One region of the Ureibacillus chungkukjangi genome, then DNA from elsewhere that is predicted to be linked to it. Evidence: a T-box and tRNA genes for the amino acid it is inferred to sense, from the RefSeq annotation. Region 1 holds a T-box; the other holds one or more tRNA genes.
The links. The T-box of region 1 lies ahead of trpS (tryptophan--tRNA ligase). A T-box ahead of a tRNA ligase gene usually reads a tRNA of that ligase, here a tRNA-Trp.

Region 1 (6,321 bases):
CATGGCAGTAGCAGGCTTCTGTTCAAGTACTGCACTTTCTCTAAATCCAGATGCTGAGATTGCTTCACGTCCTTTTGATGCAAATCGTGATGGCTTTGTTATCGGTGAAGGAGCAGGTATCTTAATCTTAGAAGAATATGAATTTGCTAAAGCTCGTGGTGCTAAAATCTATGCTGAAATCGTTGGCTATGGTTCAACAGGAGATGCTCATCATATTACAGCTCCAGCTCCAGAAGGAGAAGGTGCTGCAAGAGCGATTCGTCAAGCATTAGAGGATGGCGATGTGGATCCAACACAAGTGGGCTATATAAATGCTCATGGTACGAGTACACCATATAATGATTTATTTGAAACAAAAGCAGTGAAAACTGTCTTTGCAGATCATGCCTATAATCTAGCGATGAGTTCTACAAAATCAATGACTGGCCACTTACTAGGTGCTGCTGGTGGGGTAGAAGCTATCTTTACTGCATTAGCTTTAAAAGAGGGAATTTTACCTCCAACTATTAATCTAACAACGCCAGACCCAGAATGTGATTTAGACTATATTCCAAATACTGCACGTAATCAGTATGTTGAATATGCAATGAGTAACTCACTCGGCTTTGGTGGACATAATGCAAGTATCTTGTTGAAAAAGGTTGATTAAATAGGCTGATAGAATCTAGCAAATATCTAGCTGCTCCTCCAGCCTAATAATCTCTGTAAGGATTTGTCGATAAGTTAAATGCCTTTAGCGAAAAGCTAAAGGCATTTTTATGTTGGTAAATGAATATTTAGTTAATATAAGGATGGTGGACATGTTTCGATTTATGCTGTTTTTATTTTGCTATGGTATTTGCGTAATGTCAGTAGGAAACTTACTACTGTATTTAAACTATAGTACTCTCGGATATTCTTGGTCAGCTGTTTGGGCTTTTATCATTACCACAAACGAACTTTATATGGCTATTGGATCAATCATTATATTGTTTATCTTGATTTTCGACCTAAGCCCATCGCGTTTTCCATTCGTTTAATCGTTTTTGAAGCGATGGCATTTGCTTTTTCAGCACCCTCATCAAGAATTCTATCTAACTCATCAGAATCGATTAAATCGTTGAATCGTTGTTGGATTGGCTCTAAATGCTCGACTAAGCTTGTTGCAACACCCTCTTTAAAGGCACCATAACCAAGGCCATCATATTTTTGTACTAGAGAAGGTATATCAATTCCTGTAACAGCAGATTCGATTGTTAATAGGTTCGAAACACCAGGTTTGTTTACCTCGTCAAATGCTACATAACCATCGGAATCCGTAACTGCGGATTTGATTTTCTTTTCGATTTGCTTAGGTGTATCTAGGAATCGTACTGTTGCTTTTGTGTTTGGATCAGACTTACTCATTTTCTTTGTAGGTTCCTGTAAAGACTTGATACGTGCACCTGCTTTTGGTAATTGAATTTCTGGAATAACAAATACATCACCATAACGCTTATTGAAACGCTCTGCAAGGTCACGTGTCAGCTCGATATGTTGTTTTTGGTCATCTCCTACCGGCACGATAGTTGTGTTATATAAAAGAATATCACCAGCCATTAATGGGGGATATGTTAATAAGCCAGCTGTTACGGATTCTTTTCCATCTGACTTATCCTTGAATTGAGTCATGCGCTCAAGTTCACCTATTGTCGCTACACATTGTAACATCCAGCCTGCTTGGGCATGGGCAGGTACCTCTGATTGGATAAATAAAGTTGATTTGTTTGGATCAATTCCAGTCGCTAAATATGTAGCTGCTAATGTACGGATATTTGAGCGCAATTCCTTTGGATCCTGAGGAACTGTTATTGCATGCTGATCCACGATACAATAAATAGCATTCCCCTCATCTTGAAGTGCTGGAAACTGCATAAAAGCCCCGATATAGTTACCTAAAGTAATAACGCCTGTTGGTTGAACACCAGAAAAAATGGTTTTCATCGTAAACCCTCCTATAATTAATTTTTAATATAAAAAAAACACCATACGCTCCACAATACGCTTATGCGCATTGGGACGAATGATGTTGAATCCGCGGTACCACCCAGTTTGTCAATAATGACCACTTCGACTTCGTAACGTGAAGCTGCCGTGCTTTACTACTACTTTCATAAAGCCACTCAAAAGTCCATTCCATATGCTCCGTCTTCTGTTTCCACCAACCACAGACTCTCTATGCACAAAGAGGCACATGTACTATTCTTTATCATCGTTTTTTCAATTCATTTAAATACGATTCGTCAACATACCTGACGTAAAATTATATAAAAAAATCATATACAAAATAAGTTTCAAAAGCAAATTATATTTTCTTTTTATTTTTGGAATGAAATAGAAAGAATTTGGGGAATAATTGTATCGTGAAAGATAATTATTTTCTTTTGGTGAAATCTGTGTAAACCAAAGAAGTAATTAACAGAAATTTGCGATATCTTCTCGATTAATGTCGACTAATTGAGAATTGGCTATATTTATTTGTTAAATGTTTACTTTAACCAAGTAAGGGAATATTATTTGTGTACTATAACAAACATATGGATTTTCTGCATAAGCGAGAAGAAATAGGTATAATTAATATTGCGTTTACTATCATTTTTAAATGTAAGCTATATCCAAAAGGCTAAGATTATTGTATAATTAAGACGTTGTTTTAATTAAACTAATTCTAAAATAATAAATACTTGATAATAGATAATATCCATCCTAATCGGAAAGGAAGTGTAATAATGATTGTAACATTATTTACATCACCAAGCTGTACATCTTGCAGAAAAGCCAAAGCATGGCTAGAAGAGCATGAAATTGCTTATAGAGAGCGAAATATTTTTTCTGAGCCTTTAACAATCAGTGAAATAAAAGAAATACTTCGAATGACAGAAGATGGAACTGATGAAATTATCTCTACACGTTCTAAAATATTCCAAAAATTAAATGTTGATGTAGAAAGTTTACCACTTCAACAATTATATGAGTTAATTCAAGAGTACCCTGGTTTACTTCGTCGTCCAATTATATTAGACGAAAAACGCTTACAGGTTGGGTACAATGAGGATGAGATTCGACGCTTCTTACCAAGAAAAGTTCGAGCGTTCCAATTACTTGAAGCACAAAAAATGGTTAATTAATCATTTCTAGGAATATTCTTGCGAGTATATCGATAAAATCCATTATCACTGGATTTTATCGTTTTTATTTTTTGCAGGCATTTTAAGTGCAATCTGGTTAGAAATGTTTTGATAAAACCAGGTTTTCCAATCCAGTGTATGCATTACATAATTTTAGTACATGAGCAAGAATTTTCACACTTTATTTAACTAAAATCTGAATGCTTTCTACTTGATTTCAATTGCTTTGTCATCTACAATTTCAATATTCAAACTAATTTTTTCTGTAGTTGTTTTTTCTTTTCATTTCATATAGGTAATCATACAATAGAGTTATAGAATAAAGCATAGATATATAGAAAAAAAAGCTTTAGTTCTGTAATAAGTTGTTATGAATGCTGTGTTTTGAATTGTTTGGTTAAACTTTAGCAATCCAAAACATACTAAGAACGCTTTCTTTGTTTTTCAACGAATGACTGTGAAGGGAGTTGAAGTCTAATGGACATCGAACGCGTAAACGAAAATACAATAAAGCTCTTTATTACTTATCGTGATATTGAGGACCGCGGTTATAGTCGCGAAGAGATTTGGTACAACAGAAATAAAGGGGAAGAACTTTTCTGGGATATGATTGGCGAAATAAATACAGAAGATTACTTTGACCTTGATGGACCAATTTGGATTCACGTAAATGCCTCTGAACATGGCCTTGAAGTGATTGTGACAAGAGCTAACATAAATTCCGATGGGGAATCCAACGGGTTGCTATCCGGTTTCGATGAGCATCGAGATGCTGCTCATAAAAATTTAGATGACTCTATTTTTGATGCCTTTGATGACGATGATATTAATCAACTCGGTCTCAATAATATATCTCTTTATAAATTTAAGGACATTGACGAAATTATTCCTGTTGCTAAACGTGTAGTATCACATGGCGTACATTCTTCTTTGTACAAATATGAAAAATACTATTTCCTAGCAGTTGATTTCTCAAATCTTGAAGAAAATCAAGAACGTCAAGATATCCGTGCAATTATTAATGAATATCTGGCTGGCTCCAAAATGACGATTTATCGCATTCAAGAATATGGTGAAACAATTATGGAACAGGATTGTTTTGAAACAGTACTTCAATACTTCGCTTAAGCAGTGATATAGGTTGTAATAACCTAATTGAAGACAACAAATTCAATCTAATATTCAAACGGGCTCCCAGCTGTTTTTCAAAAGTCTTGATTTGGAGTTTAGTGCCCGTTATATAAAATGAGGTGTCTTGATCATAAGGCATCTCTTTTTTTGTTATTAAAATGGGGGAAAATATAAATTTATCTACTATTAACAGAAAATATTGAAAATTTATATTCCACAATTTATAATAAACAAAAGGAGGTGTGTTATGCTTGTAGCTTATACAGAGCAGAATGAGCCCTTTATATTAAATTCAAGCATGCCTCAAACAACATTACACCAGCTTCGAAAGTCCAAAAAATTTTACTGCCCACTATGTAAACAACAGCTTTTATTTAAAATTGGTTCCTTAAAAATTCCCCATTTTGCCCATTTCTCAAAAAGTAATTGTGAATATCTATTTTCAGATAGAGAATCCGAAATCCATTTAAAAGGTAAAGAGCAATTATATAATTATTTTAAGGCATTGAAATTGAATGCCGAGTTAGAGCCTTATTTACCAAGTATTCAGCAAAGGCCAGATATTCTGTTGCAAGATCAAACTGAAAAACGATTTGCCATCGAGTTTCAGTGCAGCTCAATCTCACATGAAAGATTAGTAGAGCGTGACGAGGGCTATGCTAGTGAGAAAATTTTTCCCATCTGGATTCCCAATACACCAAATAATATTGTAAGAAAAGGGATACAAAAAATATCGCTTACTAAAAACCATCAGCAATTTTTACATTCTTCTGAACACCATCCCTATCTTATGACGTACAATCCAAATGTGCGACAGTTTTTTTATATTTCCAATCTAATTTATCTTCAGGGGAATCGCTTTATCTCAAAAGTCCAAGCTATTCCGATTACACAACAAAAGTTCCCCTTTTATCTTCCGAAACCGTTAACCCAAAATGAGTTCAAGCAATTTTTGCTTATTAATAACGAAGAGAAACATAAGTATTTACAGCGGAGAGTATTATTAAGTAGGAGAGGTGTAAGGGACATACTATTAAGAAGTGCTTATGAGCTGCGTTTAAATTTGCACGCTTTGCCTAATTATATAGGTATCCCTCTTGTAGGTAATGACGAATTACAAGTGTTTTCGGTCGACTGGCAGCTCGCGATTTTTTATTTTATTCACACAGAACAAATTGAACTAAGTCATATGAAGGGACAAACTATATTCTACTTTTTAAAGTGGGCAAGATTGCCTGAAAACGCAAGAGCAAAACATGTAGTCTATCAATATTGCAGATTGCTTGAAGAGCTGTCAGTACAGCATTCCTATCAATCTATTCAAGAGGACAAGTTATTAGAGGTTTTATATAATCATTTCCTTGCAATATAGACGAAATATTGAGAAAATAAACATGTGATTCGAATTTCGAAATAATAGTATCGGAGGATTTAGAATGGCTAAAAAAGTGTTAACTCGTGATGAAGTACCAGTAGATTTAACTTGGAATTTAGAAGGAATTTTCCAATCTGACGAAGCATGGGAGCAAGAATTCAAGGAAATCGAAAATTTAATCCCTGAGGCTGAAAAATACAAGGGGAAAGTGGCTGAAAGTGCACAAGCTTTATATGAAACATTACAATTTAGCGATAAAATTTCAGAACGCTTTGGAAAGCTGTATGTGTATAGCCATTTAAAGCATGATCAGGATACAACAAATGGCAAATATCAAGCAACAGATAGTAGAATCCGTTCATTAGGAGCGAAATTTTCTGCTGCATGGTCATTTGTTACACCTGAAATTTTATCGATTGATGAAGAGACAATCAATAACTATATAAATGAGTATGAGCCATTAACTTTGTACAAGCAAATGTTAACTGAGCTAAATTTAGAACGTCCACATGTTTTAACTGCTGATAAAGAAGAATTGCTTGCACAGTTCTCTGAGGTAACAGGAGCATCTGGAAACACATTCAGTGCATTAAATAATGCAGATTTAGAATTCCCAACAGTTAAAAATGACAAAGGGGAAGACGTACAGTTAACACATGGAAACTATGT
Region 2 (6,321 bases), 1.8 Mb from region 1:
GAACACTTTTATGACCTAGCACGTATTGATACAAACCAAAAAGAAGTAGCATTAGTTTCCATCCCATTATCAAATTTAGTAGAAGAGATCTTTTTATCCTTTTACGAGCAATTTGAAGAAAAGAAAATCGAACTCCACTTTCCCGAACAACCCAATGATCAAAAAATTATCGCAGACAAATTAATGCTTACGCGCGTTATCCAAAATATCATTCAAAATATACTGCGTTATGGGCAAAGTAAAGCCTTTATCCACTATGAAATTGAAAAAAATTATCTCGTTTTAACTGTCAGAAACGATATCAAAAAAGATAGCAACATTGCCATCGAAAAAGTCTTCACCCGCTTCTACACAGAAGTCACTAGCCGTACTAATACCGAAGCTAGTGGTCTAGGCCTATATTTATCTAAAATGCTTGTAGAAAAAATGCACGGAGAAATGGCAGCAGAACTACAGGATAATTGGTTCATGCTGAAAATTCAGCTTCCGCTTAGTGGAGGTTAATGGTTAAACATTTTATTTAATTTCAATAAATAAAAACAGTGGGGTCCATTCTCCACTGTTTTATTTTAACTATCGTATTCTACCTAATATAACGGATTTTTGAAGTAATAATAAAAATTACATCTTCCATCATAATTGATTGTAATGCTTATTACTTCGAAATATTCTCTGCCAATACACGTTGAACATCATATACATTACCCGTTTTATTGAACGTCTTCTCAATCGGTAACTCACTGCCGGATATCCAAATTTTTAATTCAGCATCTAAATCAAATGTTCCTGCCTAAAATATATATTCATAGTTTTTTACTCTCGTTATTCTCCGATGATAAAACACTTCAACCGCCAAATCACACGCTATGTCCTGCGTGTATTCTTTCATCCGTATATGTACAAATTCTATCGTAGCTGCCTCATGTTTTTTAAGTTTATTACTGCTGCTTTCTGAAGGAGCAAATACCGATACCCTTTGTTGCATTTTCGAAATTATTATATTTAACTGTTCTTCATTTATTCCTAGATATTCAGTTAAGTCTAGTTTAGTTATATATTTCTTATTCCACATTTGCATGTCCTCCCTTTCAAGGAGTAGCCATCCCCTCTTAATTATTAAAAAGAAGATATTCCCTTGATGTATTGCAGCACATTAGTGATTAGCTTAATTGTACAGTTACGGATAAGAAAGCTTGCTTATCCGTTATAAAAAAGGATTGCGTGCCCAGTTTAAACTGAGCTCACAATCCTTTATAAAAGACTATTTAGGATACCGAAGGTGGGACTCGAACCCACACGCCTCGCGGCACCGCATTTTGAGTGCGGCGTGTCTGCCATTCCACCACTTCGGCATATTAAAATATAAAAAAAATCGGTTATCCCGATCAAGAATTTTTTGGAGGCGGCAACCGGATTTGAACCGGTGATAAAGGTGTTGCAGACCTGTGCCTTACCACTTGGCTATGCCGCCATTATATTTTTGGAGCGGAAGACGGGGTTCGAACCCGCGACCCCCACCTTGGCAAGGTGGTGTTCTACCGCTGAACTACTTCCGCAAAATGGCTGGGGTACCAGGATTCGAACCTGGGCATGACGGAATCAAAATCCGTTGCCTTACCGCTTGGCTATACCCCAAAAATATTAAGAAGAATGTAATTTTTGGTTTAAAATTAAAATGGGGCGACTGATGGGAATCGAACCCACGAATGCCTGAACCACAATCAGGTGCGTTAACCACTTCGCCACAACCGCCATAATAATATATTATATGTTTTTATATTGAATTTATTCTAAAAAATGGGGCGACTGATGGGAATCGAACCCACGAATGCCTGAACCACAATCAGGTGCGTTAACCACTTCGCCACAACCGCCATAATCACTATATTCATTTAAAAATTGGCAGGGGCAGTAGGAATCGAACCCACACTGACGGTTTTGGAGACCGTAGTTCTACCTTTAAACTATGCCCCTATAAAAGGAATGGTGGAGGGGGACGGATTCGAACCGCCGAACCCTAAGGAGCGGATTTACAGTCCGCCGCGTTTAGCCACTTCGCTACCCCTCCAGATAAATGGTGCCGGCGAAAGGAGTCGAACCCTCGACCTACTGATTACAAGTCAGTTGCTCTACCAACTGAGCTACACCGGCATTTATCTATATGGTGGGTCAGGACGGAATCGAACCGCCGACACTTAGAGCTTCAATCTAATGCTCTACCAACTGAGCTACTGACCCATATAAATTACTTTTCATAAAAATGGCGGTCCCGACCGGGATCGAACCGGCGATCTCCTGCGTGACAGGCAGGCATGTTAACCGCTACACCACGGGACCATTTGGTTGCGGGGACAGGATTTGAACCTGCGACCTTCGGGTTATGAGCCCGACGAGCTACCACTGCTCCACCCCGCGATAATAAAATTCTTTTTCTAATGTACCATAATTTAATATGGTGGAGGATGACGGGCTCGAACCGCCGACCCCCTGCTTGTAAGGCAGGTGCTCTCCCAGCTGAGCTAATCCTCCAACTGGATATTTAAAATTCAAATGGTGACCCGTACGGGATTCGAACCCGTGTTACCGCCGTGAAAGGGCGGTGTCTTAACCACTTGACCAACGGGCCAATAAAATAATTGTCTGGCGGAGAGTAAGGGATTTGAACCCTTGAGACAGTGTTAACCGCCTACACGATTTCCAATCGTGCTCCTTCGGCCGCTCGGACAACTCTCCAAGAAGCATGGCTCCGAAGGTAGGACTCGAACCTACGACCAACCGGTTAACAGCCGGTTGCTCTACCACTGAGCTACTTCGGAATATTTTTTATTTAAGCCTAGCGACGTCCTACTCTCACAGGGGGAAGCCCCCAACTACCATCGGCGCTAAAGAGCTTAACTTCCGTGTTCGGTATGGGAACGGGTGTGACCTCTTTGCCATCATCACTAGACTTAAAACGAAAGACAAGATTTATTATAACTCATTTCGAAAGTAAAGTCAATACTATTTTTAGTATTTTTCCTTCGATTTCCTTATTCTTTCAAAACTGGATAAACTAGACATTAAATGCATTCAAGATTTGGTTAAGTCCTCGATCGATTAGTATTCGTCAGCTCCATGTGTCACCACACTTCCACCTCGAACCTATCTACCTCATCGTCTTTGAGGGATCTTACTTACTTGCGTAATGGGAAATCTCATCTTGAGGGGGGCTTCATGCTTAGATGCTTTCAGCACTTATCCCGTCCACACATAGCTACCCAGCGATGCCTTTGGCAAGACAACTGGTACACCAGCGGTGTGTCCATCCCGGTCCTCTCGTACTAAGGACAGCTCCTCTCAAATTTCCTACGCCCACGACGGATAGGGACCGAACTGTCTCACGACGTTCTGAACCCAGCTCGCGTACCGCTTTAATGGGCGAACAGCCCAACCCTTGGGACCGACTACAGCCCCAGGATGCGATGAGCCGACATCGAGGTGCCAAACCTCCCCGTCGATGTGGACTCTTGGGGGAGATAAGCCTGTTATCCCCGGGGTAGCTTTTATCCGTTGAGCGATGGCCCTTCCATGCGGAACCACCGGATCACTAAGCCCGTCTTTCGACCCTGCTCGACTTGTAGGTCTCGCAGTCAAGCTCCCTTGTGCCTTTACACTCTACGAATGATTTCCAACCATTCTGAGGGAACCTTTGGGCGCCTCCGTTACCTTTTAGGAGGCGACCGCCCCAGTCAAACTGTCCACCTGACACTGTCTCCTGCCCCGCTAAGGGGCATGGGTTAGAATTTCAATACAACCAGGGTAGTATCCCACCGACGCCTCCCTCGAAGCTGGCGCTCCGAGTTCTCTGGCTCCTACCTATCCTGTACAAGTTGTACCAAAATTCAATATCAGGCTACAGTAAAGCTCCACGGGGTCTTTCCGTCCTGTCGCGGGTAACCTGCATCTTCACAGGTACTATAATTTCACCGAGTCTCTCGTTGAGACAGTGCCCAGATCGTTACGCCTTTCGTGCGGGTCGGAACTTACCCGACAAGGAATTTCGCTACCTTAGGACCGTTATAGTTACGGCCGCCGTTTACTGGGGCTTCAATTCAGAGCTTCGCTTGCGCTAACCCCTCCTCTTAACCTTCCAGCACCGGGCAGGCGTCAGCCCCTATACGTCACCTTACGGTTTTGCAGAGACCTGTGTTTTTGCTAAACAGTCGCCTGGGCCTATTCACTGCGGCTCTCATTGCTGAGAGCACCCCTTCTCCCGAAGTTACGGGGTCATTTTGCCGAGTTCCTTAACGAGAGTTCTCTCGCACACCTTAGGATTCTCTCCTCGACTACCTGTGTCGGTTTGCGGTACGGGCACCTCCCGCCTCGCTAGAGGCTTTTCTTGGCAGCGTGAAATCAGATACTTCGCTCATAAGAGCTCCCCATCACAGCTCAACGTTACAGGAAGCGGATTTGCCTACTTCCACGCCTTACTGCTTGGGCGTACTCAACCAACGGTACGCTTATCTTATCCTACTGCGTCCCCCCATTACTCAAACGGCGGGGAGGTGGTACAGGAATATCAACCTGTTGTCCATCGTCTACGCCTATCGGCCTCGACTTAGGTCCCGACTAACCCTGAGCGGACGAGCCTTCCTCAGGAAACCTTAGTCATACGGTGGATGGGATTCTCACCCATCTTTCGCTACTCATACCGGCATTCTCACTTCTAAGCGCTCCACCAGTCCTTCCGGTCTGACTTCAACGCACTTAGAACGCTCTCCTACCACGGAACATCTAAGATGTTCCATCCACAGCTTCGGTGAATCGTTTAGCCCCGATACATTTTCGGCGCAGCGTCACTCGACCAGTGAGCTATTACGCACTCTTTAAATGATGGCTGCTTCTAAGCCAACATCCTGGTTGTCTAAGCAACGCCACATCCTTTTCCACTTAACGATTACTTTGGGACCTTAGCTGGTGGTCTGGGCTGTTTCCCTTTTGACTACGGATCTTATCACTCGCAGTCTGACTCCCGTGTATAAATATCTGGCATTCGGAGTTTGTCTGAATTCGGTAAAGCGAGATGCCCCCCTAGTCCAAACAGTGCTCTACCTCCAGTATTCTCAATCACGAGGCTAGCCCTAAAGCTATTTCGGAGAGAACCAGCTATCTCCAGGTTCGATTGGAATTTCTCCGCTACCCACACCTCATCCCCGCACTTTTCAACGTGCGTGGGTTCGGGCCTCCAGTGAGTGTTACCTCACCTTCACCCTGGACATGGGTAGATCACCTGGTTTCGGGTCTACGACCACGTACTCATTCGCCCTATTCAGACTCGCTTTCGCTACGGCTCCGCCTTCTCAGCTTAACCTTGCACGTAATCGTAACTCGCCGGTTCATTCTACAAAAGGCACGCTATCACCCATTAACGGGCTCTAACTACTTGTAGGCACACGGTTTCAGGATCTATTTCACTCCCCTTCCGGGGTGCTTTTCACCTTTCCCTCACGGTACTGGTTCACTATCGGTCACTAGGTAGTATTTAGCCTTGGGAGATGGTCCTCCCGGATTCCGACGGAATTTCACGTGTTCCGCCGTACTCAGGATACACTCAAGAGAGAATGAACTTTCGACTACGGGGCTTTTACCCGCTACGGCGGACCTTTCCAGGTCGCTTCGTCTAACTCATTCCTTTGTAACTCTTATGTTGAGTGTCCTACAACCCCAAGAGGCAAGCCTCTTGGTTTGGGCTCTTCCCGTTTCGCTCGCCGCTACTCAGGGAATCGAATAATTTCTTTCTCTTCCTCCAGGTACTTAGATGTTTCAGTTCCCTGGGTCTGCCTTCAAGACGCTATGTATTCACGTCAAGATACTGTTCCATTACGAACAGTGGGTTCCCCCATTCGGAAATCTCCGGATCAAAGCTCACTTACAGCTCCCCGAAGCATATCGGTGTTAGTGCCGTCCTTCTTCGGCTCCTAGTGCCAAGGCATCCACCGTGCGCCCTTAATAACTTAACCTAGTTCGGCTTCCAATCCACATATATGTCTTGAAACCCTCGATTAAAAGTTACTGCTTTTCTTAAAAAGAAAAGACTTAAGAACTACACAATCAATTACTTGAATTTTGTTGCTTTCAATGTCGTTTTATCCAGTTTTCAAAGAACAAATCAGCTGACTTCAATCACATCGTGATTAAACATCAGTGAGATTACTCCATGCAGATTTGCGACGATAGCTTTGAGTTACCTCTTTGCTTATTCTTCGCGGCAGGAGCACAATTGAATTTTTAATTAAATCTTTGGTGGAGCCTAGCGGGATCGAACCGCTGACCTCCTGCGTG

Region 2: it has a tRNA-Trp gene. The T-box ahead of trpS (tryptophan--tRNA ligase) is inferred to sense a tRNA for this amino acid. The anticodon was not compared.

Annotation. Positions count from the first base shown of each region.
Region 1 is NZ_CP085009.1:1,041,913-1,048,233, forward strand. Features, by position in the region: gene fabF (beta-ketoacyl-ACP synthase II) at 1-649, shown strand, start outside; gene trpS (tryptophan--tRNA ligase) at 973-1,962, opposite strand; T-box leader at 2,031-2,240, opposite strand; gene spxA (transcriptional regulator SpxA) at 2,751-3,146, shown strand; gene mecA (adaptor protein MecA) at 3,624-4,274, shown strand; gene LG296_RS05175 (competence protein CoiA) at 4,525-5,649, shown strand; gene pepF (oligoendopeptidase F) at 5,714-6,321, shown strand, end outside.
Region 2 is NZ_CP085009.1:3,245,177-3,251,497, forward strand. Features, by position in the region: gene LG296_RS16070 (sensor histidine kinase KdpD) at 1-504, shown strand, start outside; partial or broken gene LG296_RS16075 (PH domain-containing protein) at 656-790, opposite strand; gene LG296_RS16080 (hypothetical protein) at 791-1,072, opposite strand; tRNA gene LG296_RS16085 (tRNA-Leu) at 1,272-1,352, opposite strand; tRNA gene LG296_RS16090 (tRNA-Cys) at 1,398-1,471, opposite strand; tRNA gene LG296_RS16095 (tRNA-Gly) at 1,482-1,556, opposite strand; tRNA gene LG296_RS16100 (tRNA-Gln) at 1,561-1,635, opposite strand; tRNA gene LG296_RS16105 (tRNA-His) at 1,677-1,752, opposite strand; tRNA gene LG296_RS16110 (tRNA-His) at 1,799-1,874, opposite strand; tRNA gene LG296_RS16115 (tRNA-Trp) at 1,901-1,974, opposite strand; tRNA gene LG296_RS16120 (tRNA-Tyr) at 1,985-2,068, opposite strand; tRNA gene LG296_RS16125 (tRNA-Thr) at 2,076-2,151, opposite strand; tRNA gene LG296_RS16130 (tRNA-Phe) at 2,163-2,238, opposite strand; tRNA gene LG296_RS16135 (tRNA-Asp) at 2,262-2,337, opposite strand; tRNA gene LG296_RS16140 (tRNA-Met) at 2,341-2,415, opposite strand; tRNA gene LG296_RS16145 (tRNA-Val) at 2,454-2,529, opposite strand; tRNA gene LG296_RS16150 (tRNA-Glu) at 2,552-2,626, opposite strand; tRNA gene LG296_RS16155 (tRNA-Ser) at 2,642-2,733, opposite strand; tRNA gene LG296_RS16160 (tRNA-Asn) at 2,742-2,816, opposite strand; rRNA gene rrf (5S ribosomal RNA) at 2,832-2,947, opposite strand; rRNA gene LG296_RS16170 (23S ribosomal RNA) at 3,077-5,999, opposite strand; tRNA gene LG296_RS16175 (tRNA-Ala) at 6,281-6,321, opposite strand, start outside.